3 regions of the Kribbella sp. NBC_01510 genome follow, and region 2 is predicted to be linked to each of the others. Evidence: riboswitches for the same ligand, from Rfam matches in the RefSeq annotation. Region 2 holds a riboswitch; each other region holds the start of a gene.
What was found. A riboswitch is a leader RNA that binds a small molecule or an ion and turns the genes downstream of it on or off. The one in region 2 is predicted to bind ZMP and ZTP.
Positions count from the first base shown of each region.

Region 1: linked by a shared signal. The riboswitch ahead of OG558_RS32175 (glycine hydroxymethyltransferase) and the one ahead of OG558_RS35225 (bifunctional 5,10-methylenetetrahydrofolate dehydrogenase/5,10-methenyltetrahydrofolate cyclohydrolase) in region 2 are both predicted to bind ZMP and ZTP.
Region 3: linked by a shared signal. The riboswitch ahead of OG558_RS42210 (5-aminoimidazole-4-carboxamide ribonucleotide transformylase) and the one ahead of OG558_RS35225 (bifunctional 5,10-methylenetetrahydrofolate dehydrogenase/5,10-methenyltetrahydrofolate cyclohydrolase) in region 2 are both predicted to bind ZMP and ZTP.

Region 1 is NZ_CP109418.1:6,491,020-6,500,977, reverse strand. Features, by position in the region: gene OG558_RS32180 (acyl-CoA dehydrogenase family protein) at 1-1,170, shown strand, start outside; ZMP/ZTP riboswitch at 1,257-1,336, shown strand; gene OG558_RS32175 (glycine hydroxymethyltransferase) at 1,365-2,813, shown strand; gene OG558_RS32170 (DHA2 family efflux MFS transporter permease subunit) at 2,806-4,359, opposite strand; gene OG558_RS32165 (GbsR/MarR family transcriptional regulator) at 4,421-4,891, shown strand; gene OG558_RS32160 (amidase) at 4,898-6,067, opposite strand; gene OG558_RS32155 (MFS transporter) at 6,373-7,587, opposite strand; gene OG558_RS32150 (ArsR/SmtB family transcription factor) at 7,584-8,150, opposite strand; gene OG558_RS32145 (nitrite/sulfite reductase) at 8,562-9,958, shown strand, end outside.
Region 2 is NZ_CP109418.1:7,130,356-7,140,313, reverse strand. Features, by position in the region: gene dop (depupylase/deamidase Dop) at 1-976, shown strand, start outside; gene OG558_RS35250 (ubiquitin-like protein Pup) at 1,036-1,245, shown strand; gene prcB (proteasome subunit beta) at 1,254-2,096, shown strand; gene prcA (proteasome subunit alpha) at 2,135-2,983, shown strand; gene OG558_RS35235 (NUDIX hydrolase) at 2,980-3,594, shown strand; gene OG558_RS35230 (beta-N-acetylglucosaminidase domain-containing protein) at 3,607-5,355, shown strand; ZMP/ZTP riboswitch at 5,356-5,444, shown strand; gene OG558_RS35225 (bifunctional 5,10-methylenetetrahydrofolate dehydrogenase/5,10-methenyltetrahydrofolate cyclohydrolase) at 5,474-6,319, shown strand; gene OG558_RS35220 (phytanoyl-CoA dioxygenase family protein) at 6,321-7,196, opposite strand; gene OG558_RS35215 (helix-turn-helix domain-containing protein) at 7,297-8,235, shown strand; gene aroH (chorismate mutase) at 8,268-8,636, shown strand; gene OG558_RS35205 (prephenate dehydrogenase) at 8,755-9,819, shown strand; gene cmk ((d)CMP kinase) at 9,868-9,958, shown strand, end outside.
Region 3 is NZ_CP109418.1:8,642,930-8,652,887, forward strand. Features, by position in the region: gene ilvD (dihydroxy-acid dehydratase) at 1-1,488, opposite strand, end outside; gene OG558_RS42195 (S8 family peptidase) at 1,507-4,923, opposite strand; gene OG558_RS42200 (nuclear transport factor 2 family protein) at 5,058-5,465, shown strand; gene OG558_RS42205 (IS110 family transposase) at 6,820-7,902, opposite strand; ZMP/ZTP riboswitch at 8,035-8,115, shown strand; gene OG558_RS42210 (5-aminoimidazole-4-carboxamide ribonucleotide transformylase) at 8,081-9,046, shown strand; gene OG558_RS42215 (MMPL family transporter) at 9,047-9,958, opposite strand, start outside.

The DNA of each region.
Region 1 (9,958 bases), 640 kb from region 2:
TGGATCCCGCAACTCGCGGCCACGTCGTACGACGTACGCCGGTTGCCCGCGGCCGAGAAGACCGGCGTCCTCGCGGGGATGGGGATGACCGAGAAGCAGGGCGGCTCGGACGTCCGGGCCAACCTCACCACCGCGACGCCGACCGGACCGGACGGTGAATACCAGCTGAACGGTCACAAGTGGTTCTGCTCGGCGCCGCAGGTCGATGTCTTCCTCGTACTCGCGCAGGCGCCGGACGGACTGAGTTGCTTCGTCGTGCCGCGGGTGCTTGCCGATGGCAACCGGAACGCGTTCGCGCTGCAACGGTTGAAGGACAAGCTCGGGAACCGGTCGAACGCGTCCAGCGAGGTCGAGTTCCACGGCACGATCGGCTACCGCCTCGGCGACGAGGGCGCCGGCGTCCGCACCATCATCGAAATGGTTGCCGCCACCCGCCTCGACTGCGTCCTCGGCTCCGCCGCCCTCCAACGACGAGCGCTCGTCGAAGCCAGCTGGCACACCCGCCACCGCTCGGCCTTCGGCGGGCTCCTCGCCGACAAGCCCGCGATGCAGAACGTCCTGGCCGACCTGGCCCTGGAGAGTGAGGCGGCAACCGCGCTGGGGATGCGGCTTGCGGCTGCGGCCGACGCGTCGGTCGGTGGAGACGAGCAGGCCGCAGCGTTCCGGCGGATCGGGCTGCCGTTGGCGAAGTTCTGGGTGTGCAAGCGAACGCCTTTCATGGTGGCGGAGGCGCTGGAGTGCTTGGGTGGTAACGGGTTCGTCGAGGAGTCCGGCCTTCCCCTCCTGTTCCGCGAGTCGCCGCTGAACTCGATCTGGGAAGGATCGGGGAACGTCAATGCGCTCGACGTCCTCCGTGCGCTCAGAAGGCCGGAGTCGCTCGACGCGTGGCTGCTCGAGGTCGGCGCGGCACGGGGTGCGGACGACCGCCTCGATGCCGCCGTGAACGACGTACTGGAAACGCTTGCCGATGTGTCCGAGGCGGAGGCCGGCGCACGCCGCCTCGCCGCCCGGATGGCCGTCTGCCTCCAGGCGTCCCTGCTCGTCCGGCACTCGGCACCCGAGGTCGCCGACGCCTTCGTCGCGTCCAGGCTGGCCGGCGACTGGGCCGGCGTCTTCGGCACCCTCCCCCGCACCACTCCCTTCACCCCGATCCTCGCCCGCGCCCTCTGATCGCGTTGCGTCCGAAGATCCGAGGGTTACAGGCCACGGTTCTTCGGACACAAGCCGCAAGAGAAGGGTGTGTACGCGATAGGGTGAGCGGGTCGCGACTGGCGCGCTGAGGTGGAGAACCACCGGGGAGCGAAGACCGTCGGCACCGTGCGCCTGGGTGCCTTCGACCCACTGCAACCGCAGGAGAGACAACGATGACTCAACCCTTCGATGCCGCCGCCGCATCGGCCGCGTACCGCAACGCGCTCGAGGTGATCGGCGCGGTGGAACCCACGATCGCCGGCGCGATCAAGGCCGAACTGGCCGACCAGCGCTCGTCGCTGAAGCTGATCGCGAGCGAGAACTACGCCTCCCCCGCCACCCTGCTCACGATGGGCAACTGGCTCTCGGACAAGTACGCCGAGGGCACCATCGGGCACCGCTTCTACGCCGGCTGCCAGAACGTCGACACCGTCGAGCAGGCCGCGGCCGACCACGCCGAGGCCCTGTTCGGCGCACCGCACGCCTACGTCCAGCCGCACTCCGGCATCGACGCGAACCTGGTCGCCTTCTGGGCGATCCTGGCCCAGCGGATCGAGTCCCCGGCGCTGGCCGAGGCGGGCGCCAAGCACGTCAACGACTTGTCCGACGAGGACTGGACCAAGCTCCGCAAGGCGCTCGGCGACCAGAAGATGCTCGGCATGTCGCTGGACGCCGGCGGTCACCTGACCCACGGCTTCCGGCCGAACATCTCCGGCAAGATGTTCAACCAGCACTCCTACGGCACCGACCCGGAGACCGGGCTGCTCGACTACGACGAGGTTGCCCGCAAGGCGCGCGAGTTCAAGCCGCTGATCCTGATCGCCGGCTACTCGGCGTACCCACGGAAGGTGAACTTCGCGAAGATGCGCGAGATCGCCGACGAGGTCGGCGCGACGCTGATGGTCGACATGGCCCACTTCGCCGGCCTGGTCGCGGGCAAGGTGTTCACCGGCGACTTCGACCCGATCCCGCACGCGCACGTCACCACGACCACCACGCACAAGTCGCTGCGCGGCCCGCGCGGCGGCATGGTGCTGTGCCAGCCCGAGTACGCCGACTCCGTCGACCGCGGTTGTCCGATGGTGCTGGGTGGTCCGCTGAGCCAGACGATGGCGGCAAAGGCGGTCGCGCTGGCCGAGGCCCGGCAGCCGTCGTTCCAGGTGTACGCGCAGGCGGTCGCCGACAACGCAGTCACGCTGGCCGAGGGCCTGATGAAGCGTGGCGTGAAGCTCGTGACGGACGGCACCGAGAACCACCTCGTGCTGCTCGACGTCTCGTCGTACGGCATCACCGGCCGGCAGGCCGAGTCCGCGCTGCTCGACGCCGGCATCGTGACCAACCGGAACGCCGTACCGCGCGACCCGAACGGCGCCTGGTACACGTCGGGTGTCCGGATCGGCACGCCGGCGCTGACCACCCGTGGTTTCGGCGGCGACGAGTTCGACCGGGTCGCCGAGCTCATCGTCGACGTCATCTCCGCCACGACGCCGACCACGACGTCGGCCGGTGCCCCGTCCAAGGCGAAGTACGTGCTCGCCGATGGCGTTGCGGACAAGACCAAGGCCGCCTCGTCCGAACTGCTCGACAAGCACCCGCTGTACCCGGGCCTCGAGCTCAGCTGACTCGCGCAGCGCCCGCTTCCACACTGTTGGGAGCGGGCGCACGCCGTTGTGGCATCAACACGGCGGCGAGTACGGCGCCTGCGACTGCGATTCCCGCCGACACCCACATGGTGGTGTTGAGACTGGTCATGAACGCGTCCCGGACATCGCTCAGCAGGTCGGCGGAGCCCGACTTGGCCGCAACGGCGAGCCCGCCACCAAGCCCCTTCTCGATCGCATCCGCGGCCTGCGCGGGCAGTCCGGTCGTGTCGACTCCTGCGCGGTAGACCGAGTTCAGCACCGTGCCGAGAACCGCGACACCGACCGTGCCGCCGACCTGGCGGAACGCCTGCAGCAGACCGGATCCGGTCCCGGCCCGCTCCGGGTCGAGCACACCCAACGCCGCGTTCATTGCCTGAGGCATCGAACACCCGAGACCGAAGCCGACCACCACGAACCAGATCGCGGTGTACCCGTACCCGGTGCCGAGCTCCGTGAAGGCCCCGAGCACGAACCCGACGGCCATCACCACGAACCCGGCCATCACCACCAGCCGGGTTCCGGCCTTCTCCTCCACCGGCTCGGCCACCTTCGCGCCGAGCGTCATCCCGCCGATGAACGGCAGCAACTTGAGCCCGGTGTGCAGCGCGTCCGATCCGTTGATGCCTTGGAAGTACTGCGGCATCGTGAACAGCAACCCGAAGATCGCGAACACCGACACCGTGAGCAGCACCGCGCCGCCGGTGAATGTCTTCTCGCGGAACAACCGCAGCTCGATCAACGGCCGCGTGGTCCGCCGCTGCCAGAACAGGAACCCGGCGATCAGTACGACGGCCAGTCCGAGGAACAGCACAGTGACACTATCGGTCCACGACGTCTCGCCGGCCTTGGTCACGCCGTACACCAAGCACGCCAGACCAGCACTGGAGAGCACGATGCCGAGCCAGTCGATGGCCGGTCGCCGCGAGCTTCGGGTCTCTGGGACGAGCAGCGTGACCGCAAGGGCCGCAATCAACGCGATCGGGACGTTCATGAAGAAGATCCACTGCCAGCCGGCGTGGTCGAGCAGCAGTCCGCCGACGATCGGGCCGAGCGGCATACCGATGCTGTTGGCAACGACGAAGAACCCGATCGCTTTCTTCCGGTCCTCCTCGGTGCGGAAGAGCACGGTGATCAGCGACAGCGCCACCGGAACGATCATCGCCGCACCGACGCCCAGGAACGCCCGAGCGGCGATCAGGCCCTCGGCCGAGTCGGCCAGGCCGCAGGCGAGCGAGGCGGCGCCGAACAGGGTGAGCGCGATCGCGATGATCTTGCGCCGCCCGTACCGGTCGCCGAGGAGACCGGCGGGCAACAGGAGGGCCGCGAGGACGAGGTTGTAGCTGTTCGCCATCCACTGCAACTGGCTGGTGGAGGCGTCGAGGTCGGACGCCAGCGTCGGCAGTGCGACGTTGAGCACGGTCGTGTCCAGGCCGAGGACGAGGACGGCGAGGCAGAGCGCGATGAGTACTCCGAAGCGGCGCGCGCCGGTCAGCGTCGGCCGTTCGGCGTGGGAGGTCGAGGTCATGATTCAAATTATCAAAAGTTTGTGATAGTTGCGATATATCAAATTATTGTAAGCTTCAACCATGGCGCAGGAACCGAGCCCGGAAGAGATCAGCCAGTTCGTCGAGCGCTTCGCCGGCGTGCTGGCCAACAGCGGCGTCCCGACGATGTCGGCCCGGGTGATGGGCCGGATGCTGGTCAGCCCGACCGGCACGATGACCGCCGCGGAGTTGGCCGAGTCGCTCAAGATCAGCCAGCCCGCGGTCTCCGGTGCGGTCCGGCAACTGCTCCAGGTGTCGTTCATCTCCCGCGAGCGGCTGCCCGGGTCCCGCAAGGACCACTACCGGATCCGCGACGACGTCTTCGCCGCGATCCTCGAACGCCGCAACGACGCCCTCGGCGAATGGGAGGCCAGCAGCCGCGCCGGCGCCGACCTCTTCGGCCCCGACTCCCCCGTCGGCCACCGCCTCACCGAAGCCGCCGACTTCTTCGCCTTCATCAAGACCGACCTCGACCAGATGATCAAGCACTGGCGGTCGGAGCACCCGCGCTGAGACCCGTCAGCGGATCGGTGGTGGCGGCAGGACAACCTGCATCCGCCGTGCCACCGCGAGCGCGACGTCGTCCGATCCATGCGGCGCCACAACCTGAACACCCACAGGCAATCCGTCCGCCAGACCGGCAGGGACGCTGACCGCGGGGTGCCCGGTCACATTGAAGGTCCAGCACGGGTCGCCGGTGACGATGCTGGACTCGTGCTGGTCGTAGCCGTGCGCAACAGTCAGCGTGGTCGGGGTGATCAGGGCATCCACTTCGGCGAAGAGATCGGCGAGCGCGGTGTTGTTGTTGTCGCGCACCTCGCGAGCCCGGTTCGCCGCGGCCGCTTCCGCACCGCGGCCGGCATCCAGACCCGACAGCACAGGCCACGCCTCATCAGTCGGGAGAAGCTCGAGCGGTACGTCGACCACGGTGACGCCGGCGTGAGTCAGCCGCTCGCGGATCACGTGGTCGACCGCAGGGTCCGCCAGATGACAGCCGAGGGTGGAGCGATACGCAATCCGCCACGAACGATCGTGAACTGTCGGGACCGGCCACGCCGGCAGCGCGGTCGGGTCCAGGCGGTGTGGACCGCTGGCGATGCTCGTCGCCACGATCACGTCGTCGAGATCGGCGCCGATGAAGCCGGCGGTGGTGAGCCCGCCGAGGGCGCGACCGACCGGGCGCGGGATGCGGCCATACGTGCCTTTGAAGCTGACCACTCCGCAGAACGCGGCCGGGATCCGCAGTGAGCCGCCGGAGTCTCCACCAGTTGCCAGCGGTACGACGCCGGCCGCGACCGCCGCCGCACCACCAGCGGTCGAGCCACCTGGCGATCGCGACAAGTCCCACGGGTTGCGGGTGTAGTCCTGGCCGTTCCATCCGAAGGTCTGCGACACCGCGCCGGGTCTGGCGCGCGTCGCCGTACCGATCGGGATCGCGCCGGCCGCCACGAGCCGGCTGATAATCGGCGAGTTGTCCGGCGTCCTTGCCTTGATGAAGAACGGGACACCCGCGAACGGACCGGTGGGCTCGAGTCGTTCGGCTGCTGCGCGGGCGCCAACGACGTCCAACTCGTCGACGAAATGGAGCAGCGGGTCGAGGCGCAGTGCAGCCTCGAGCGCTTGGTCGATCACCTCGAGTGCAGTCCGCTCGCCGGATCGCACCTGAGCGGCGATCGACGCCGCGGTCACGCAGCCCCAGCGACGCGGGGCGCGAGGGTGAACTCGCGTACGTTGTCCCAGTCGACCTGAAGCACCAGGTGAGCTTAGCGTCAGCGGGTCGGTGCGTAGACGGCGATGGCGGCGAAGTCGTCGGCGGGCTCCGAGGCCTGCCAGGACCGTACGTCGTCGACGTACCGCGAGCCGTGGCCGGTGAACACGGAGTGAGTACGTTCCCGGTGATGTTCGCGATCTGGTGATGCGGGCACCGCTCGGCGTTCCGCCCGACGCCGACCATGAACGACACACCCCACGCGTTCGCGCCCCGAGTGCAGACTTCAGCCCCGCAAGCGCGAGGCGGACCACACCATCAGTACTGCGAATGCGGTCCCGAGCAGCGCACAGGCCACGGCGACGTCGGTCAGCGAGATCAGCGCGCCGAACCCGGTCATGGCGATGGGCATCAGGCCGTCGTCGGACAGGCTGACGATGCTCGACGTCCGCCCGAGGAACGCCGGTTCGATGGTCTGCTGGAAGGCGCCGGACAGGAAGGCCGAGGCGAGTCCGGCGGTGAATCCGATCATCGCCATCGCGACGAACACGCCGGCCCGCGGCACCAGCCCGATCATCACGCATCCGGCCGCCTGCACGATGAGCAGCAGCAGTCCGGCACGGGCGGGCAACCGCGGCTTCCAGCGCAGGGCAACCACCGCGCCGACCGCGGCACTGATCCCGGAGCACGCCTGGAACCACCCGAGCGCCGCCGAGCCCCAGCCGTCCAGATGGACACGCTGAACCAGGCCGACGGCCAGCACCGGTCCGACACACAGGTTCAGCCCGAAGAACGCGATGACCAGGGTCCGGGCGATCCGATCGCGCCGGAGGTAACCGAAGCCCGCGGACAGGTCGCGCCGGATCGAGTGCCCACTGGGCGCCGGCCGTGGGAAGCGCGGCCGGACGACGAACGCCAGCGCCACGGCGATGACCCCGAACGAGATCGCATCGGCGACCATTACCGCGACCAGACCGCCCTGCGCGACCAGTAGGCCGCCGAGGGGAGCACCAACGAACACCGCCAGCCGGTTGGCCAACTGCCGGGTTGCGGCCAACCGAACGAGGTCGTCGGAGCGGACCATCCGGCGCGGCAGCGTGCCCGACGCAGGGTTGTAGAGCGCGTCCACGGCGCCGAAAAGGATCGCGACCGTCAGCAGCAGAGCCATCGACACCCCGGCCGCAGCGACGACGAGCGCGGCGGCGACGAGTACGACGATCCGGCCGAGGTTGGCGGCGATCATCGTGCGCCGGGCGTCGAGCCGATCGGCGAGCGCGCCGCCGAACAGCAGGATCAGGGCCCTCGGCAGCGCACCGATGCCCATCACCAGACCGGCACCGGCGGGCGAGGCGACTTGTGCCGCACTCCACGCGAGGCCGACGTACCAGGCCACGTCGCCGGCCTCCGAGACCGCTCCCGACAGGATCCACGCGTGCACCCGGCGATCCCGGCCCAGCGGCGGGATGCCGGTCGTGTCCGCGACCGCCGCGGCGCCGGTCATGGCCGGGCCGGCACGCCGTGCGCGAACACGTACACCGGCACCGCGGACGAGTCGTCCGACGGATCCTCGTAGTACTCCTGGATCAGGTCCCGGATCCGGTCCGACAACTCGGTCAGCCGCTCCGGCGTCAGCGTCAGCCAACTGTCGGTCGCGAACGCAGCCCGGACCCACTCCTCGCCGTACTCGTGCCGGGCCTCGAACCACTGCCGGACCTTGTCCGCGTGGTACGTGACATTCCTCTCCTCGGAAACGGTTGCAATCAGCTCACGGGCCGGTTCGCCGCCCGCGTCAGCGACCGACCAGGTCCACGACGACCGGGCGCTGCGCCACCAGCGCTCCCGGCGATCCTTGGCCAGCTCCGGCGCCTCCTCGATCACTCCGGCGACCGCCAGCACCTTCAGGTGATGACTGATATTGCCGACCAGTTCGCCGGTGCGTCCGGCCAGTTGTGAGGCGGTCGCGGGGCCCTCGACGCCGAGCAGGTCGATCAGCCGTCGGCGCAGCGGATGGTGGATGGCGGCGATCACCGAGGGGTCGGCCGGGCGCCGGTTCGCGGGGGTCATGCGAGCCACCATAAATTGCACAAGAGCTCTTGTACAAGAGTTCTTGTGGAACAGGGTCCGAGCGCGAAGCAATCTCCACCAGACTTGTAGAGATAGCCGTATCGTGAGATCCGGTCTCACGATGCAGGATTGACAGTTGCAATGTCCGGCTCTGGGACTGACGCTTGTGAGCATGCTCGCTGCCCGCTCCACTCACCTCGTAGGTCGGATTCATGTCGACCTCGGGCGGATGCGCAGCGCCATCTGTTGTCCTTCGATGTTCTGACAGCCACCCCGCCGGGCCCGACGACGGCCCCTGATCACCCCCGATCACCGCTGGGTGCGCACCGCGCGGAACGCATCGAATCGACGACGCTTCGATCCCGCCGCCCTCGGTGAGCACCTGTCACGAGGACAAGGACACCCCTCCGGATGACTGGCGTCACGTCTCCTCCTGCTGCTCCCCGTAAGCCCGCCCGCCCGCGCAAGGGCAAAGGCGAGGGCCAGTGGGCGCTCGGCTATCGCGAGCCGTTGAACAAGAACGAAGAGAACAAGAAGAACGACGACGGCCTGAACGTCCGGGCCCGGATCGAGAATGTCTACGCGCACCGCGGCTTCGACTCGATCGACCCGGCCGACCTGCGTGGCCGGTTCCGCTGGTGGGGCCTCTACACCCAGCGCAAGCCCGGCATCGACGGCGGCAAGACGGCGACGCTGGAGCCCGAGGAGCTGGACGACCGCTACTTCATGATGCGGGTCCGGGTCGAGGGCGGCCAGCTCAGCACCGAGCAGCTGCGGGTGATCGCGGAGATCTCCACCGAGTACGCGCGCGACACCGCCGACATCACCGATCGGCAGAACATCCAGCTGCACTGGATCCGGATCGAGGACGTGCCGGCGATCTGGCAGAAGCTGGAGGCTGTCGGGCTCTACACCACCGAGGCCTGCGGCGACGTACCGCGCGTCGTGATCGCCAGCCCGGTCGCCGGGATCGCCGCGGACGAGATCATCGACCCGACCCCGGCCATCGACGACATCGTCGAGAAGTACATCGGCTCGACCGAGTTCTCCAACCTGCCGCGGAAGTTCAAGACCGCGCTCACCGGTCACCCGTCGCACGACGTCGTACCGGAAGTGAACGACATCGCCTTCGTCGGCGTGGTGCACCCCGAGCACGGGCCCGGCTTCGACCTGTGGGTCGGCGGCGGGCTGTCGACGAACCCGATGCTCGCGCAGCGGCTCGGCGCGTGGATCCCGCTCGAAGAGGTGCACGAGGCCTGGTGGGGTGTCACCAGCATCTTCCGCGACTACGGCTACCGGCGGTTGCGGACCCGGGCCCGGCTGAAGTTCCTGGTCGCGGACTGGGGCGTCGAGAAGTTCAGGGAAGTTCTCGAAACGAAGTACCTCAAGCGGAAGCTGATCGACGGACCCGCGCCCGAGGTGCCCTCCGTACAGGGCGATCACATCGGCGTACACAAGCAGAAGGACGGCAAGTACTTCGTCGGCGTCGCGCCGATCGTCGGACGCGTGTCGGGTACGTCGCTCGCCAAGGTCGCCGACGTGGTCGCGGCGCACGGGTCGAACCGGATCCGGACGACAGCGCAGCAGAAGCTGCTCGTGCTCGACGTCGAGGAGGCGCAGGTCGACTCGCTGATCGCCGGCCTCGACGCGCTCGGGTTCCAGGCGAACCCGTCGGCCTGGCGGCGGAACACGATGGCCTGCACCGGCATCGAGTTCTGCAAGCTCGCGATCGTCGAGACCAAGGCGAAGGCGGCCCAGCTGATCGACGAGCTGGAGGAGCGGATCCCGGAGCTCGACGTACCGATCAC
Region 2 (9,958 bases):
GGTGGTCACCGGCGCCGGCCGCGTCGGCATCGGCCAGGACGGCGCCGCCCATGGTTTCCAGATCAGCCAGCGCGCCGACTACTTCGAGGTCGAGGTCGGGCTGGAGACGACGCTGAAGCGGCCGATCATCAACACCCGCGACGAGCCGCACGCGAATCCGGACCGCTACCGCCGCCTGCACGTGATCATCGGCGACGCGAACCTGTCCGAGGTCTCGACGTACCTGAAAGTCGGGACGACGTCGCTCGTGCTGTCGATGATCGAGGACGGCTGGCTGACCGACGACCTCGGCGTCGACCGCCCGGTCAGCACGCTGCACGAGGTCAGCCACGACCCGACCTGCACACACCTGTTGACGCTCAAGGACGGCCGCAAGCTGACCGCGGTCCAGTTGCAGACGGAGTACCTCGAGCAGGCCCGCAAGTACGTCGAGGACAAGTACGGCGACGACGCGGATCGGCAGACCAAGGACGTGCTGCACCGCTGGGAGCAGGTGCTCGACCAGCTCGCCACCGACCCGATGAAGCTGGCCGACCAGCTCGACTGGGTGGCGAAGTACAAACTGCTCCAGTCGTACCGCGACCGCGACGGCCTGGACTGGGACGACTCGAAGCTCCATCTCGTCGACCTGCAGTACGCCGACCTGCGCCCGGACAAGGGTCTTTACTACAAGTTGGTGAAGGCCGGCCGGATGCAGCGGCTGGTGTCCGACGAGGAGATCCGGATGGCGGTCTCGCACCCGCCGACCGATACCCGGGCGTACTTCCGCGGCCGCTGCATGCAGCAGTACGCGCCGCAGGTGGCGGCCGCCTCCTGGGACTCGGTGATCTTCGATCTGCCCGGCAAGGAGTCGCTGCAGCGGATCCCGACGCTGGACCCGCTGCGGGGTACGAAAGCGCATGTCGGGGCACTTCTTGACCAATGCGACACCGCGAGTGACCTGGTTCGCACCATCACTGGGGGTGCCGCCGGGTAGGGTCGCTGTAGAAGGGTCGGTTGGGCGGCCTTTCCAGCGGTTCTAGGAGGTGTGTGGCCATGGCGAAGGACGGCGGTCAGCAGCACAAGCAGCCGAAGCGTTCGTCGACCGAGGAAGAGGTCGAACAGGTCGAGGCGTCGGAAGACGCCCAGGAGCGCAAGGAGCGGCTCGACGACGACGTCGACTCGATCCTCGACGAGATCGACGAGGTGCTCGAGGAGAACGCCGAGGAGTTCGTCCGCGGATTCGTGCAAAAGGGTGGGGAGTGAACCGCTCGATGACTTTTGATGCCTCCGGCCGGTTGCCGGAAGCCTTCCTGATCCCAGGTGGCTCGTCGTTCATGGACTTCCTGGCCGGGCACGCGCCCGACCTGTTGCCGGGACGGCGCAGCCTGGGATCGGCCGACTTTTCCGCCGACGTCCCGCACGGTACGACGATCGTCGCGGCCACCTTCCCCGGTGGCGTGGTGATGGCCGGCGACCGGCGGGCCACGATGGGCAACATCATCGCCCAGCGTGACATCGAGAAGGTGTTCCCCGCCGACGAGTACTCCGCGGTCGCGTTCGCGGGCACCGCCGGCTTCGGGATCGAGATGGTCCGGCTGTTCCAGGTGGAGCTGGAGCACTACGAGAAGCTCGAGGGCGCGACCCTCAGCCTGGACGGCAAGGCCAACCGGCTGAGCGCGCTGATCCGGGGCAACCTCTCGATGGCGCTGCAGGGCCTGACCGTGGTGCCGCTGTTCGCGGGCTACGACCCGGACATCAAGGGCGGCCGGATCTTCTCCTACGACCCGACCGGCGGGCGCTACGAGGAGCACCACTTCCACAGCGTCGGCTCGGGCTCGGTGTTCGCCCGCGGCGCGCTGAAGAAGCTCTACCGCGAGGACAGCTCGGTGACCGACTGCGTCACGGCCGTGATCCAGTCCCTGATCGACGCCGCCGACGACGACTCGGCGACCGGCGGTCCGGACATGCTGCGGCGAATCTTCCCGGTGGTCGGTGTGGTCACCGCGGACGGCTACCGGCGGATGCCGGAGGACGAGGTCGCCGCGATCGTCGACGCGGCCTGGGCCGAGCGCCACAATCGTCCGGACGGCCCGGCTTCGGCATCCCTGACCTGACCTTGATCCCGATCGACTGATAGAGGACGACACCTTCGATGAGCGTTCCGTTCTACGTCTCGCCCGAACAGCTGATGCGGGACCGGGCCGACTTCGCCCGCAAGGGCATCGCCAAGGGCCGCAGCGCGATCGCCCTGCAGTACGCCGACGGCATCCTGTTCGTCGCGGAGAACCGCTCGCCCGCGCTGCACAAGGTGGCCGAGATCTACGACCGGATGGCGTTCGCCGCCGTCGGCCGGTACAACGAGTTCGAGAACCTGCGGATCGCCGGCGTCCGGCTGGCCGACATGCGCGGGTACTCCTACGACCGGCGCGACGTCACCGGCCGGGCGCTGGCCAACGCGTACGCGCAGACCCTCGGTGCGATCTTCTCCTCCGGCGGTGAGAAGCCGCTCGAGGTGGAGATCCTGGTCGCCGAGGTCGGCACCAGCACGGCCGAGGACCAGATCTACCGGCTCACCTACGACGGCTCGATCGCGGACGTCCGCGGGTACGCCGTGATGGGTGGACCGGCCGAGCAGGTCGCGGACTACGTCGGCGAGCACTTCAAGGAGGGCATCTCGCTGGCCGGCGCGCTCCGGCTGGCCGTGGATGCGCTCGGCCACGACGGCACCGAGGTCCGCCAGTTGACCCCGGATCAGATCGAGGTCGCCGTCCTGGACCGGACCCGGACCCAGGTGCGCAAATTCAAGCGGATCTCCGAGGAGACGCTGGCGCGCATCCTGTCCGAGTCCAGCCCGGACAAGACTCCCACTGAGCCTGTCGAGGCGAAGCCTGCTGAGGACGCCACGCCGGCTTCCTCGGCCGACGACAGCCCGGTCGGGCCGGCGGACGACGACGTACCTATCGCGCCACCTGAGGAGCCGGACGACAACCGGCCGCTGTGAGCGAGTCAGCTGAAGGTTCAGCCGCCGCGGACTCCGCGGCGGCTGACCTGTCTCGTCCCGGCGATCCGCAGCCGTGGGAGTTGCTCGGCGAGGAGCCTGGGTTCCACCGGTTCCTGACCGTGAACCTTCGGCGCTACCGGCTGCCCGACGGGCGCGAGGTGGAGTGGGACGTGTTCGGCCCGAAGTCCGCCGAGGGCATCACGGCGGGCATCACTGTCCTGCCGCTGACCCCCGAGGGCCGGATCGTGACCGTCCGGATGTTCCGGGCCGGACCGGATCGAATCGTCACGAACCTTCCCGGCGGGCTGGTCGAGCCGGGGGAGGACCCGGCGCTGGCCGGCGCGCGGGAGCTCGAGGAAGAGACCGGGTACACCTGTGAGTCGCTCGACCTGGTCGGCTGGCAGTGGTCGTCCGCGTCCTCGATCTATCGCAAGTACGTCGCGATCGCGCGCGGCTGCCGTCCGGACGGGAAGCAGGCGCTGGACGAGACGGAGGACTGTGTCCCGGTCGAGCTGACGGTGGACGCGTTCCGCACCGAGCTCCGGACTCCTGGTGCGATGACGGGAATCGATGCCGCGTACCTCGCTCTCGACCACGCCGGACTTCTCTGAAAGCTTGGGATCGTGACTCCAGAACCGCAGCAGACCACCCGCCGCGACGACGGCTTCGACCTCGGCGACACGATCGGGCTGGTGCACGGTCCGACCACTGACCCGGACGCCGAGCGCGTCGTCCGCGAGACCCTGACGCGCGCCGGCGTACAGACGATCATCGACGGAGAAGCGGCCGTCACGATCCGGTTGGGCGGAGGCGGCCTCGACGTGCAGACCGCTGAAGGGCTGCCGGCCGAGGGGTACGTCGTTGCCGTCGGGAGCAATCAGGTCGTGCTCGAGGGCGTCGACGGGCGCGGTACTTTCTATGCCGCGCAGACCTTCGCACAACTTGTCCAGGGCAACCACCTGGACGGCGTGGAGATCCGCGACTGGCCGACGATGCGGTACCGCGGCTCGATCGAAGGCTTCTACGGTACGCCGTGGTCGCACGCGGACCGGCTCGACCACCTGGACTACCTCGGCGCGCACCGGATGAACACGTACCAGTACGCCCCGAAGGACGACCTGTACCACCGCGAGCAGTGGCGCGACCCGTACCCGGCCGACAAGCTGGCCGAGCTCGGCGAGCTGATCGAGCGCTCGCTGCGGAACAAGGTCGACTTCACCTTCGCGCTCTCGCCCGGCCTCTCGATCCGCTACACCGACGACACCGAGTTCCAGGCGCTGATCGCCAAGTTCGAGGCGCTCTACGAGCTCGGCGCGCGGGCGTTCAACGTGCCACTGGACGACATCGAGTACGAGAAGTGGCACTGCGCCGAGGACGAGGAGAAGTACGGCGCCGGTGGTGGCGGGGCCGGGAGGGCGCAGAGCGACCTGCTGAACCGGATCCAGCGCGAGTGGGTGGCGACCAAACCGGATCTCGCCCCGCTGCAGATGGTGCCGACTGAGTACTACGACGTGACCGAGTCGCCGTACAAGCAGGCGCTCCGGGAGCAGTTGGACAGCGCGGTCGTCGTGCACTGGACCGGGATCGGTGTCGTCCCGCACTCGATCACGAGCGCACAAGCGGCCGAGGCGAAGGCGGTGTTCGGGCACGACATCCTGATCTGGGACAACTATCCGGTCAACGACTACGCGCACGGCCGGATCCTGCTCGCGGACTACAGCAACCGCGAGCCCGGCCTGGCCGACCAGGTCGTCGGCGTGATCTCGAACCCGATGAACCAGGCCGGGGCCAGCAAGCTCGCGCTCTACTCGTTCGCGGAGTTCGGCTGGAATCCGGCGACGTACGACCAGCAGGCGTCGTGGCGTCGCGCGATCGCCGAGCGGGCCTCCGGCGACCCGGAGACGATCGCCGCGCTCGAAGTCTTCGCCGATCTGACGACCTACGACGGGAAGCTGCACCTGGCGAACGCGCCGGTGCTGGCCGCGAAGATCGCCGAATTCTGGGCGACCTGGGAGGGCGGCGACCTGGCCGGCGCGATCGCGGAGCTCGAGCCGTACTTCGAGGCGATCGAGAACGCTCCGGCGCAGATCCGCGCTGGAGTGTCCGACCCGTCCTTCGCCGACGAGACCGATGCCTGGCTCGACGCGAGCTTCTACTGGGGTCAGGCGCTCCGCGAGGCCCTCCGCGTCCTCGAAGCAGGAGCCGAGGGCAACAGCTCGGACGTCGCCACCAGCCAGGCCCAGATCAACCACCTGGTCACCCAGGCCGAGGAGATCCGCGACATCCGCCTCCCGCACTCCCAGACCTACCCCCGCATCGGCGACGGTGTCGCCGACACGTTCATCGCCGAGGTGACCGCCCGGGTATCCTGACCGGTGGGCCGCGACTGGCGTTGAGGTGGGTAACCACCGGGGAACGGCCTGCCGGAGATCCGGCTGCGCCGCGCGCCTGGGCATCTGACCTGTTGTCGACGCCCGAAGGAGTGCGCGCATGACCACCGCCGAACTGATGACCGGGACCCACCTCGCCGCGGAGATCGTGGCTCACGCCGCCGCCAGGGCGAAGGCCCTGCAGGAGAAGACCGGCGTGCAGCCGTGTCTGGCGACGGTGCTGGTGGGCGATGACCCCGCGTCGGCGACGTACGTGCGGATGAAGCAGAACCGGTCGAAGAAGGCCGGCATCGCGTCGCGGAGCGTCGTACTGCCCGCGGAGACGACCACCGACGAACTGGTCACCGAGATTCACAAGCTCTCCAGCGACCCGGCGGTGCACGGGATCCTGCTGCAGCACCCGGTGCCGGCGCAGATCGACGAGCGGGCCGCGTTCGAGGCGATCGATCCGGCCAAGGATGTCGACGGCGTGACGATGCGGTCGTTCGCCGCGATGGCGTTCGGCGATCCCGGGTTCCGGTCCGCGACGCCCGGCGGGATCATGCGCCTGCTCGAGGCGTACGACGTACCGATCGCCGGCGCGCACGCGGTCGTGATCGGCCGCAGCCCGATTCTCGGCAAGCCGGTCGGGATGTTGCTGCTGGCATCGAACGCGACCGTCACCTACACGCACTCGCGGACCGTCGGCCTGCCGGAGATCGTCCGGACCGCGGACATCGTGGTGGCGGCGGTCGGCAAGCCGAACTTCGTCCGCGGCGACTGGCTGAAGCCGGGAGCGGTCGTGGTCGACGCCGGGTACAACGAGGGCAACATCGGCGACGTGCATTTCGAGGAGGCGGCCCAGGTCGCCCGCCTGATCACGCCGGTCCCGGGCGGCGTCGGACCGATGACGATCGCCCTCCTGCTGGAGCAGGCCGTCGACGCCGCCGAGGCTCAGGCGGGCTGAGTCAGCGGTCGCACCCGCCGTCCTTGTCCCGCCGGGAGTGCGGGCGAGCGAGATCGTCGATGCCCTTGTAGGCGTACGGATCGGTCCCGGCCACCATCACGATGTCGCGGTAGTCGTGCTTGCCGACGTGGACTCCAGGTGGCACGGACTGCCAGGGGAGCAGCGACTCCGCGCTCATGTAGTGGTTGGCGAGCGCCCGGCGGAGTCCGTGCCGGCCGGTGTTCGGCAGTGATCGGTGCAGCAGATAACCGTTGAAGATCACCGCTGAACCCGCGGGCACCTCGACCGGGACGGCATCGTCGTCGGTGTACGGGAAGTCGAACGCCTCCACCGTGCAGTCGAAGCGGAGATCGTCCTGCTCCCGGTCGGGGTAGATGACACCGCGGCGGTGGGAGCCCGGCAGAACCCACAGGCAGCCGTTCTCCACGGTGGCATCGTCGAGCGCGATCCACACCGCGGTCAGCGAGCGGTCCCTGGTCGGAATGAAGAACTCGTCCTGGTGCCATGCCTGGCCCGGCTTCCCCTCGGGCTTGATGAACAGCATCGATTGCATGGCCTTGACGTTCGGCCCGATCACCGCGGTCAGCGCCGCGACCACCCGTGGCGCCCGTAACGCCGCGAGTGCCACGTCGGACACCTTGTGTGGTTGGTGGATGCACAGGTACTTGCGCAGGACATCCGCTGTCGGCTCGGCGGCTGGACCTCCGTCGATGACGCCCAGGTCACCGCGGCACAGAGCCTCGGCCGCGGCATGGAGCGCGGTGACCTGGTCGGGCGACACGGCCTGATCGAGGACGACGAAGCCGTCCCGCCGGAACGACTCGACCAACTCGTCGGTGACCTCGGCGAAGCTGTGTACGGCGGTGACAGACTGCATCTGATGCTCCATCCGGCCTTTGGGGGCGATGACCGGCTTCACGGTCTCAGAGCAGACCAGGCCCGGCCAATGTCGCGGGCGTGCGCATTACTATCTGTTCGTGACCTCGCGACCCCCGGTGATCAGCGTGAACTCCGTGGTCCAGGTCGCGGACTATCCGCCCGGGGCAACCTATGGCCCACGCACGCTGCCGAACTACGAACTGCTGTGGATCCTGAGCGGTTCGGCGCGGTGGCGGACCGAGGTGTACGACGATGCCGGCCTCCGGCAGGCGACCGTGGAGGAGGACCTTCGCCCGGGCACCGTGGCATTGGCTCGGCGCGGGAACCGGGATGCTTATATCTGGGACTGCGATCGCTCGTCGCGACACGCGTACGTGCACTTCCAGATCGAGGACTTCGGCGGACTCGGCGATCCGTCGAGTTGGCCGTCGGTGCGATCCCAGTCCGATCCGAGCCTGCTGGACGGGCTGTGCACCTACCTGCTGGACCTTGCCGGCGTACCGTCATCGTCGGTCCGGGGACACAGTGACCGGCTGGTGGCGACGATGCTGGAGGTCTTCCTCAGCGCTCCGGCCGGTCAGTCGCGCGAGGAGATGCCGGTTGCTGTCCGCCGCCTGGTCGACCATGTTGCGACCGTGTGGGCGAGGAGCGGCCCGCGAATCATCTCCGTCCCGGAGTTGGCCGCTGCGGCGAACCTGTCGGCAGGGCACCTGCACCGGCTCTTCCGGGAGCGGTACGCCTGCGGACCGGCGTACGCCCTGGATCTGATCCGGCTGGCCCGGGCCGCGACCGCGCTCCTGCGCACCAACGCGACGATCGCCGAGATCGCGTCCGACTGCGGCTACAGCAATCCGTACCACTTCTCCCGCCGCTTCTCCCTCACGTACGGCCAACCGCCGGGATCGTTCCGGCGTCGTCGGCAACTGACCGATCCGCTCGCGCCGGTCCGGGAGGCCGGGCTGCTTCCGGTGGCCCGGACGCTGCTCGAGGCGGCACTATCCGAGACGGCTGTCCACCCTCTGACCACTCTGCTCTAGGGTTGGAGACAGACGACCAAGGAGGCGAAGACGTGGCGGTACGGGCGATCCGGGGTGCCACCCAGCTCGACGTGGACGAGCGCGAGCATCTGCTCGAGCGGTCCGCGGAGCTGGTGCGGGCGGTCCTGGAGGCGAACGATCTGGAGAACGAGGATCTGATCAGCATCCTGTTCACCGTCACGCCGGATCTGCACTCGGAGTTTCCCGCCGTGGCCGGCCGCCAGATCGGGCTGACCGACGTACCGCTGATGTGCATGCAGGAGATCGCCGTCCCGCACGCCCTGCCGCGCGTGGTCCGGCTGATGGTGCACACCGAGACCCCGCGTTCCCGGGAGAAGATCCAGCACGTCTACCTGCACGGCGCGGTAGCTCTCCGTCCAGACCTGACGGGCGCCCAGTGACTGTGCTTTTGGCCGGGCCTCCGGCGCCGGCGCGGTCATGGGGCTGTGACTCCCGCCCTTCCCTCGTCGCTTCAGTCGCTTCGCTCCCTACGCTCCTCAGTCCAGGGCGGGAGGCCCCATGACCGAGCTGCGCGGTCCGGTTCGGATCGTCGGCACCGGACTCATCGGTACGTCGATCGGCCTGGCGCTGGCGCGGTTGGGTGTCGTGGTGGAGCTCGTCGACGCCGATCCGGACAACGCGCTGATGGCCGAGCGGATCGGCGCGGGTTCGCGGCTGGTCCAGATCGAGCCGCAGCTCGTGGTGGTCGCCGTACCGCCGGATCACGTCGGCGCGGTAATCGCCGAGCAACTGGAGCAGACCGACGCGGTCGTCACCGATGCCGCCAGCGTGAAGTCGAAGCCCCTCGCCGACGCGGGCAAGCTCACCGGTGACCTCAGCCGGTACGTCGGCAGCCACCCGATGGCCGGCTCCGAGCGGAACGGGCCACTCGCCGCCCGCGCGGACCTCTTCGACGGCGCGACCTGGGCGATCACTCCGCACGACACCAGCTCGCCCGAGGCGATCGAGCTGGTACGGCGGCTGGCCGAGGCGGCCGGAGCCCGGACCGTCGAGCTGTCTGTCGAGGACCACGACCTCGGCGTCGCCCGGGTGTCACACCTACCGCACCTGATGTCGGCGCTCGCCGCGGGCACGCTCGCCGACGCGCCGACCTCGCACCTGCAGCTGTCCGGCCAGGGCGTCCGGGACGTGACCCGGATCGCGGCCGGCGACCCCAAGCTGTGGACCCAGATCGTGTCCGCGAACTCGACCGCCCTGACGGGTCTGCTGGAGCAGATCCGCGGCGAGCTCGACCGCCTACTCGTTGCCTTGGGCAAGGAAGAGGCGGCGGAGGAGCTGACCTCGATCCTCGGGCAGGGCGTTTCCGGTGCGGTCCGGGTGCCGGGCAAGCACGGTACGCCGCACATCGACCTGGTGACCGTTCTGGTGACCATCCCCGACCGGCCGGGGCAGCTGGCCCGGTTGTTCGCGGACGCGGCCGAGTCCGGCGCGAACGTCGAGGACCTGCGGATCGACCACAGTCCGGGCCGTCCCGTCGGTGAGGTCGAGCTGGCGGTCAAACCCGGTTCGGTCGACCAGTTGGTCGACGTACTGACCGAGCGCGGCTGGGTCGTCCACCGGTAGCCGGTCCTGATCGGTGGAATGTCCCCCGCCACAGGTAATCTTCGGGGCATGATCATCGCTGTGGACGGCCCGAGCGGCTCCGGTAAGTCGAGCACCGCGCGAGGCGTCGCCAGCCGGCTGGGGCTGCGCTACCTGGACA
Region 3 (9,958 bases), 1.5 Mb from region 2:
CTGGACGAACGCGATCGGGCCACCGTCGGCCGCTTCCGGGGCCACGTGCCCGACGCAGAGTCCCGTCGTACCGCCGGAGAAGCGGCCGTCGGTGAGGAGCAGGACGTCCTTGCCGAGGCCGGCGCCCTTGATCGCGCCGGTGACGGCGAGCATCTCGCGCATACCGGGGCCGCCCTTCGGACCCTCGTACCGGATCACGACGACGTCGCCGGGGTTCAGCTCGGCGACCGCATCCATGGCAGCCCGTTCACCGTCGAAGACTCGCGCCGTCCCTTCGAAGACGTCGGAGTCGAAGCCTGCGCTCTTCACCACCGCGCCCTCCGGGGCGAGCGAGCCGTGCAGGATCGTGATGCCGCCGGTGCGGTGGATCGGCTTGTCGAGCGCGCGGATGATCGTGCCGTCGACGTCGGGCGGTGCGATGTCGGCGAGGTTCTCGGCCATGGTCTTACCGGTGACCGTGAGGCAGTCGCCGTGCAGGAGGCCGGCGTCGAGCAGCGCGCGCATCACCACCGGGATGCCGCCGACGCGATCGACGTCGGTCATCACGTAGCGACCGAACGGCTTCAGGTCTCCCAGATGTGGAACTCGGCTACCGACTCTGGCGAAGTCCTCCAGCGTCAGATCCACCTCTGCCTCACGCGCGATCGCCAGCAGATGCAGGACTGCGTTCGTCGACCCGCCCAGTGCCATCACTACCGCGATCGCGTTCTCGAACGCTTCCCTGGTCAGGATCTGCCGTGCCGTGATCCCCTTCCGCAGCAGGCCTACCACCGCCTCGCCGGACTTGCGGGCGTAGCCGTCGCGGCGGCGATCGACGGCCGGCGGCGCGGCCGAACCGGGCAGCGACATACCGAGGGCCTCGGCGGACGCGGCCATCGTGTTGGCGGTGTACATGCCGCCGCAGGCGCCTTCACCGGGGCAGATCGCCCGCTCGACCGCGTCGACCTCGTCCTGGGTGATCAGGCCGCGCAGGCACGCGCCGACCGCCTCGAACGCGTCGATGATCGTGACGTCCTTGTCGCCGAGCCTGCCCGGCATGATCGAACCGGCGTACAGGAAGACCGCGGCCAGGTCGAGCCGGGCCGCGGCCATCAGCATGCCGGGCAGCGATTTGTCGCAGCCGGCCAGCAGGACCGAGCCGTCCAGCCGCTCGGCCTCCATCACGGTCTCGACCGAGTCGGCGATGATCTCGCGGCTGACGAGTGAGTAGTGCATGCCGACGTGGCCCATCGAAATGCCGTCGGACACGCTGATCGTGCCGAACTCGAGCGGGTACCCACCTGCCGCATGAACCCCTTCCTTGACCGCCTTCGCGAGCCGGTCCAGGGACAGATTGCAGGGGGTGATCTCGTTCCAGCTCGACGCGACGCCGACCTGGGGCTTGGCCCAGTCGTCGTCACCCATGCCGACGGCCCGGAGCATCCCGCGGGAGGCGGTTGCTTCCAGGCCGTCGGTCACTGTGCGGCTGCGTGGTTTCAGATCGACCATGCAGCTCACTCTATGGGCTCAGCGCACAGGCACCAGGTCCAGCACAGTCTGGTCCACGGAGTTGCCTGACCGGTCCGTCACCGCGGTCCGGACCGACAGCGACTTGCCCGGCTGGAGCATCCACGGCGCGACGACGGTCTTGTAACCGTCCCCGGTCCGCGCCAGCGGCGCCTGGGTCCAGTGCTTGCCGCGGTCGGAGGACACCCAGAGCTTCGCGGCCTTCACCGGCACGCCGGCGCCGTCCGGGTAGCTGAGGTCCAGATCGAACTGCATCGGCCGCCCGGCCGGTGTGCTGCCGTCGAGAGCTACGTAGGGGTCGTAGGCCGGACGGATCATCGGCGGCTCCACCGGATTCTCGTCCCTCCCGGCAGGTGCGGTGGCGGTGAATTCCCAGGCGGTCTCCGCCTCCCCGGACGTCGGGACCGCCTTGGTCCGCCAGCTGTGCTCCACCCGCCAGCGGGCCGGCCCTGCGGGCACGTCGAAGACGTAGCCCACATCCGGAGCATCACCGATCAACTCGCCGTTGCGGTACAGCGCCAGCCGCTGCCCACCGACGATGGAACCGTCCACAATGCCGACGTGGTTGGCGTCCCCCATCCCGACCTGCAGGGCGAACGTGCTGTTCCACATGCTGTGGCTGCGGATCTGTGGATGCACCGCGGTACCGAGAGCTGAGCGGACCTTCTCACCGCGCTGGTACGTCCGGACCGGGTCGTCACACAGTCCGGCATCGCCGCTGGCGGGCGCCTTCTCGCACTGCCACCACGCGACGTCCGGACCGGCGGACAACAACTCGACCTCGCGCGAGGGAGCCTCCACGGTTCGTTCGCTCGTCCAGGACATTCCGCTGTACCTGCTCTGCACGCCACGGACGACGCGACGTTCGCCACCACCCCACGCGGTGCCGAAACTGGTCTCGACCGAGGCCATGTCGCGCACGGCGTTGCGGTCGACCGGCTTGACCAGCGGCGCGCTGAAACGGTTCGCGCTCTGGTAAACCTGGTACAGGTCCGGGGTGTCGTGGCCGGTCTTCTCGGTCGACCTCAGCTGCCACCGGGTGACAGCTTCGGCGAAGCCGCCCTGGGGAGCGGCCGTGGGCGTCACGTACAACCGGCCGGCAGCAAGATCGGCCGCTGTCACCGGCAGCTCGTCGGCCTGCCAGTTCTGCGCGTCCTTGCCTCGCGTGAAGCCGATCGTGCCCTCGACGACCCCGGTCGGTTGGCCCTCCACGACAGGAGCCTTCACCTGGACCGCCTGACGGGCGTCCAGTGTGAACGACGTGTTCCGGGTCACGGTGACGTTCGACTCGACGGCAAACGTCATCGTGTCGCCTGTCGGTACGAAGCCGTACGCCATGTGCACCCCGGGCGTAATTCGGGCGGTTCCGCGACCCTGGTCGTCCAGGAGGATCTGGTTGTAGTGACCGTCGGTGCTGTTGAAGACGTTGACGTAGCCACCGGAGACCGGCTTGCCGTTGCGGTCGAGCACCAGGACCGAGGCGTCGTACATCGGCGGCTCGTCGTAGGCGTTCAGGGCCAGCCGGAGGCGCCGTTTCCCGGCGCTGTCGATGACGTCGAGCGCACCCTCCCAGATGTTGTCGACAATCGAGTTCCACTGCCCGACGACGTCGCTCAGGCCGGTCGGGTCGAAGGTCACCGTGGCGTCGGCGGTCCCACCGGCGGGCACGGTCAGGGTGGCCGGTGACACGGTCACCGCAGACCCTGGGGCCTGCTTGTTCCAGATGGTCACCTCCTGGTCGGCGAATGTGAGCGTGACCGGCTCGGCACTGGGATTCGTCAGCGTCAGAGTGCGCTTCTGCGGCGAGTCGTCAGGGTGGCGGATCGCCGCGTAGTCGATCACGCCGACGTTCGGCACCAGGCCGGTCGGGGACGTCGCGACGTCCAGGTTCACCCTGCCGCTGCCGAACCACCCCGTGAAGACGCCGGTGCTGTCGACAGCACTGCTGCTCAACCGCGCCTTCAGTTGCTGCCAGGTCAGCTCCGGGTGCTGCTGGAGCAGCAACGCGGCCGAGCCGGTCACCAGCGGCGTGGACCGGGACGTACCCAAGCCCATGGCGTACAGGTCGCCGTCGCGCGCACCGGCCCGGGCGCCCAGGATGCCGGTGCCGGGCGCGGCGATCTCCGGCTTCTGCCGCCAGGAGTACGTCGGGCCCATGCTGGTGAACCGGGCCCGGTTGCCGGCCGGATCGAGCGCACCCACTGTCAACGCGGAGTCAGCCGTACCCGGCGTCTCGACCGAGAACGGTGTGGCGTAGAAGTCCCCGTCGTCGCCGGCCGCGACCACGAACAGCGCACCGCTCTGCGCCGTCAGCCGGTCGACCGCGTCGGCCAGCAGGTCGTCGCCCTGGAACGGGGCGCGGGCGCCAAGGCTGACGTTGACCAGGTCAGCGTGCTGCCCGACGGCCCACTCCATCGCCGCGATCAGCTCGGACACGGTGCCCTCGCCGGCCGCGTTGAGGATCTTGCCGGAGATCAGTTCGGCTCCGGGTGCGATGCCCTTCCGGGCGCCGTCGGACCCGGCGCCGTTGCCGGCCACCAGCGACGCGATCTGGGTGCCGCGACCGAAGTCGTCCTGCGGGCCTTCGCCGGTGAAGTCCTCGGTGGCCGTCACCTTGCCCTCGAGTGCCGGGTGGCCGGTGTCGATGCCGGAGTCGAGGATCGCGACCTTCACGCCGTGACCGTCGAGGCCGCGGCGCCACGCGGTCGGCGCCTGCACCTGCTCCAGGTATGGGTCCAGCGGTGCCGCTGCGGCCTTGGAACCGCTACTCGGCGGCGTCTTGCTCGTCGATCTGCCGGTCCCGGGCGCCGACTCAGGCACAGGGTCACCATGCAGGGCTGTGTCCAGCCAGATCTTGGCCGGCAGGGCGGACCGGGCGGCCGTCAGGGCCGATCCGAACGCTGTCGCCCAGGACTTCTCGATCCGGCCCGCAGTCGCACCGATGCTGGCCAGCGTGCGGCTCGGGGTGAATCCGGCGTTTGCCATCGTCCGCGCGCCGGAACTCTCCCGCACGATCACGGGCAGGTCCGCGCGGTGCGCGTCGTCGTACCCCATCTCGACGAGGCCGGTCACGTCGAACAGGGCAGGGTCGAGTACGCCGGGAACCAGGCTCGCGACGTCGTGCGGGATCACGCTGATCCGGCCGTGGTCGTTACGTACGGCGTACCCGACCGCGGACCCACCGTCGCGGGACCGGACGTCGACCTGCGGCTTCCCGTCCGGGCCGGGCCGCAGCGTGACGTGCTCGCCGGTCAGCAACGTCACTGTGGCGGGGCTCCTGAGTACGGGGGCCGGCTCGACGACCGGCGCGCCAACTGTCGGCGCCGCGGTAGCGGTGACTGGAGCAGTCAGCCCGGACAGCGCCAGGGCGCCGCTGGCCAGCAGCGCCGGTATCGGTAAAGATCGTGGAAACCCCACCGGGTACACCATCCTTGCTGTAGGCACCGATCAGGTGCGGACGTCTTGCCATAGGCACCGATCAGGTGCGTCGTGACCTTTGGTATCCGATCCCACCCGGCGCGGTCACGAGACTGCCGTGACAGGAGGCCGACATGACCGGAATCAGTCACCCGCCGACCGACAGCGGTCGCACCCGACTCGAGGCGTACGTCGACGGGTGGCGGCGGCACGACATCGCGGCGGTTCTGGACACGTTGACCGACGACTGCGTGGTGATCGAGTCGTATGGGCCGGTCTATCGGGGCAAGGCGCGGGTCGAGCAGTGGATGAACGCCTGGTTCGGCGCCGGCGGCACCGTCGACGCCTGGGAGATCACGTCATCGGCGGCGGCCGGCGACACGCTGATCGTCGAGTGGCGCTTCGAGTGCACGTGGAAGGGCGAACCCGGCGCCTTCGACGGCGCCACGATCGCACGACTCGACCAGGGCCGCATTGCGTACCTCCGCGAGTACGCGACCACCGCTGCGCTCTACGACTGGACCGGAGTCTGGCGCGACTGAGTTTGGATCCGTGGATGCTGACCGGTCCGATCCCCCGCGATGGCGTCCACTTCATGGGTTGTCCGCTGCCGTCGTGGGTTCTCCCCTCGTCCACCAAGGGAGAACCCACAACGGGATGGGAAATCCGGCGCTTCGGTTGGTTCGGTGGGTGTTGCTCGTGCCGTCGACCGGATCGCCAGGCCATCACAACGTGGCGGGGACGATGGCCTGCCACGGATGATCGCGGCCTCTGGGTGATTGTGATGGCCTGGAAGTCCGCCACAGCCCGCCCGGCGGTGGTGGGTTGGGCGATGCCGCGCCGCGGACCGGACCTGCAGCACTCACCAAGCAGCGCGATGCCAGACAGGCCCCGCTCGGCCGCGAGCAGTCGGCGGCTGACGACCGGGTTTGGTGAGTGCCCCACGTCCGCCCAGGCCAAGACCCGCGGGCGGCCGGGGCAGGCTGGGGAGGATCTCCCACCCGATCCGGGATCCGGGACGAGATCCTCCCCGCCCCCCGGCGGCAACCGACAGAACAAGGCCGACTGCCGGGGACGCGAAGGAGGCGAACGAGCCACCCACGGATACGTCAGAAGAGCCGGTTATCCCCTGCCGTTGTGGGTTCTCCCCGCGTGCACCGAGGGAGAACCCACAACAGGACGGGATATCCCCCGGAAGTTGCGCGGTGGGCTGCGGCGGAGCGAGATCACGGGACGAGCGCCGGACCGGTTCACGGATCCGGGCTGATATGTAGGGCCTGTTTGTCAAGTGGGCGTGGGGAGTCGGTCCTGATGTCGGGGCAGGACGAGGGAAGGGTTTCCCCGCCGTGGTTGCCGCCTGGATGGCCGCCCGCAGTCGGTGTCAAGGCTGGCCGTAGGCCACCCGGCAGGGCTTGGCCTTGACGCCGGCGAGGACGACGTCATGCTGATATGTAGGGCCTGTTTGTCAAGTGGGCGTGGGGAGTCGGTCCTGATGTCGGGGCAGGACGAGGGAAGGGTTTCCCCGCCGTGGTTGCCGCCTGGATGGCCGCCCGCAGTCGGTGTCAAGGCTGGCCGTAGGCCACCCGGCAGGGCTTGGCCTTGACGCCGGCGAGGACGACGTCATGCTGTGCGGCGTTGCGGGGAAGGGGGGCCCGCTGGGGGTGGAGGCCGAGGTCAGCGTGTCGTTGCACGACGCGTGGTCAAGGCTGATATGCGCGGGTTGGTTACCTGCAGGACCGTGTGTTCGGCTGGAGCGTAGCGCGGGTCTAAGGACGAGCGTGGCCAGAATGGCCCTTGTGGCATTCGGGCTGCTCATAGCCTCGGGGGCGCGTTGCTCCTCGCGCTGCCGGTTCCTCGGATCTCCACTCCCAACGGGGGCTCGGGTTAGGGCACGTTTCAGTCGGGGATCACCGCCAGCGACCAGCACCAGCCGGCCAGTTCGCGGGCGACGGCGACGTTGGCGATCACCGGTCGTTTCTTGCGCAGGTTCAGGTCGACCCAGCGGGCGTGCAGGCGCTGGTTGCCGGCATGACCGCGGGCCCGGGCCGCGGCCGGGGCCTGGTCCCAGCGGCGTCGCAGCACCACGCCGGGGGTGTAGGTGGTGCGGTGATGCCAGGCGGCCTCGACCAGCAGCCGCCGCACGTGGGCGTTGCCGGTCTTGGTGATCGCGCCCAGCACGCGGCTCTGCCCAGAGGAGTGTTCGCTGGGCACCAGCCCGACGTAGGCGCCGATGCTCGCGCCGGTGAACCGTTGCCAGTCGCCGATCTCGACGGCGAGCGCGAACCCGGTCAGCGTGGAGATGCCCCGCAGACACGCCAGCCGCCGCGTCACCGCGGTGAACTCGCTGTCCCCGGCTAGCGTGTTGATCTTCTCGTCCAACCGGGCACGGCGAGCCGTGGTCAGCACGACCGTCTCGTAGGCATCATCGAACGCGATCCGGGTCGGGACCGAGTCGAAGCACTGCTGGCGCAGCCACCGGTCGTGCAGCTCGGTCCACGCCTTACCGCCTGAATACACGATCCCGTGCCGCAGCAGCAGCTTCGACACCCGATGCCGGGCCCGCATCAGATCCTGCCGGGAGGCCTCCCGGGCCCGGACCAGGTCACGCGCGGCCTCCTCGGCCGGGCCCGGGATCCGCACCGGCACGACCTCGTCCAGCCGCAGCAACCGGGCCAGATGCAGCGCGTCCCGCGCGTCGGTCTTCACTCGATCGCCCGCGGGCCGCTGCAGCTTCGACGACGCCGCCACCTCGCACCGCAGCCCCGCCGCGATCACTGCACGAGCCAGACCGAACCCGGTGGGCCCGGACTCATACACGACAGCGCATGGGCCCGGCAGCCTGCCGATCCACTCCAGCACCTCCGCGTGCGACGGCGTCAACCGCGCCTTGAACACCTCACCGGTCTGCCCGTCGATCGCCGCTGCAGCAACCGACCGTGCGTGCACATCCAGACCAACACTCGTACGCTCAGAAAACACCGGGACCTCCTCACACCTGTCGGAAAGGCCGAACACCACAACCGCGTTCGGTAACCCACGATTGCGCGAGCGAGGTCCCGGCCAGCAACTACCCCCAACTCGAGAAGCAGTTCCTACATACGGTCTAAAGTGTTGGTCGACCGCGACTGGCGAGGGTGGAGTACCACCGGGGAGCGGGTTGTGGACAAGGCGTCGTCCGCCTGGGTGCCTCCGGCTCTCGTTTCGGAGGTTTCTGATGCGCTACGGCATGAATCCCCACCAGCCCGCCACGATGACGGCTCTCGGCGGCTCCCCGTTCGCAGTCGTCTCGGGCGTTCCGTCGTACGTCAACGTCCTGGATGCGCTGACCGGTTGGCAGCTCGTCCGCGAGGCGTCCGGTGCCTTCGGCGTTCCGGCGGCGGCGTCCTACAAGCATGTGTCTCCTGCTGGGGCGGCGCTGGGGGACAGCGTGGCCGGCGCCTACCTGCGTGCTCGCGATGCCGATCCCAAGTCGTCGTACGGCGACTTCGTTGCCGTCTCGCATCCGGTCGACGCGGAGCTCGCCGGGGTGCTCAAGCGTGTCGTGTCGGACGGGATCATCGCGTCCGGGTACGACGAGGGCGTGGTCGGGACGTTGGCGGCGAAGAAGCGTGGGAGCTTTCTGGTGTTGGAGGCGGATCCGGCGTTCGAGCCGCCGGCGGAGGAGGTTCGCGAGCTTTACGGACTGCGGTTGACACAGCGGCGGGACGACGTACCGCTGACTCGTGAGCTGCTGGATCCCGCGGTGCCGGACGCGGCGGCCCGGGATCTCCTGCTCGGGCTGATCGTGGTGCGGTACACGCAGTCGAACACGGTCGCGATGGTCAAGGACGGCATGACGATCGGCGTCGGCGCCGGGCAGCAGTCGCGGGTGGACTGCACCCGACTCGCCGGCGAGAAGGCTGCCGCGTGGTGGGACCGCCGTTCGACCGAAGCGCTCGCGGATGTGGCGATGGTGTCCGACGGTGCGCTCCCCTTCGTCGACAACGTCGAGGAAGCGCACCGGTACGGCGTCGCGCATATCGCCGAGCCGGGCGGGTCCATCCGGTCGGACGAGGTCGCACAGGCGTGCGCCGTGCGCGGCATCAGCTGGTCGCCGACCGGCGTCCGGCTGTTCCGGCACTGATCAGGCGACGTCGACCTTGGGTGGCTCGCGCTCGGCCGGGGCCGGCTGCGGACCGCCTTCCAGCTGGATGTCGGGAATGATGCGGTCGAGCCAGTCCGGCAGCCACCAGGCCCGGTCGCCGAGCAGCGTCATGACGGACGGGACCAGAACCATCCGGACGATGCTGGCGTCGATCAGGACGGCGACGGCCATGCCGACCGCCAGCATCTTCACCGTCGGGTCGTCGTCGAGGACGAAGCTCAGGAAGACCACGATCATGATCGCCGCCGCGGTCGTGATCACCCGAGCGGTCGCGCCGATCCCGATCGCCACGGCGCGATGGCTGTCGTTCGTCGCGATCCAGGCCTCGTGCACGCGGGACAGCAGGAACACCTCGTAGTCCATCGACAGCCCGAACACGATCGCGAACATCAGCATCGGCACGAACGACGGGATCGGCACCTTCTCGTCGATCCCGACCAGGGAGGATCCCCAGCCCCACTGGAAGACCGCGACGATGACGCCGTACGCGGCGCCGACCGACAACAGGTTGAGGATCGCGGCCTTGACCCCGATCAGCAGCGAGCGGAACGCCACGGTGAGCAGTAGGAACGCGAGCAGCACCACGGCGCCGATCAGCCACAGCATCCGCCCGGCCACCTTCTCGGTGAAGTCGACGTACCCGGCGGTCGTGCCGACGACGAAGGTCGGCTCCTGCTGGCCCGCGAGTACGTCGTCGCGGATCCGGTTGACCAGATCCTCGGTCTCCGCCGACGACGGTGACGTGGTCGGGATGACGGTGATGATCGCCGTCGTACCGGCGCTGTTCATGGTCGCCGGTTGGACGGCGGCCACTCCGGCGGTTTTCTGCAGCGTGGACGTGAGGCCGGTCAGCAAGGTCTGCTTGTCGGTCGAGCTCTCGGACGGGAGCTG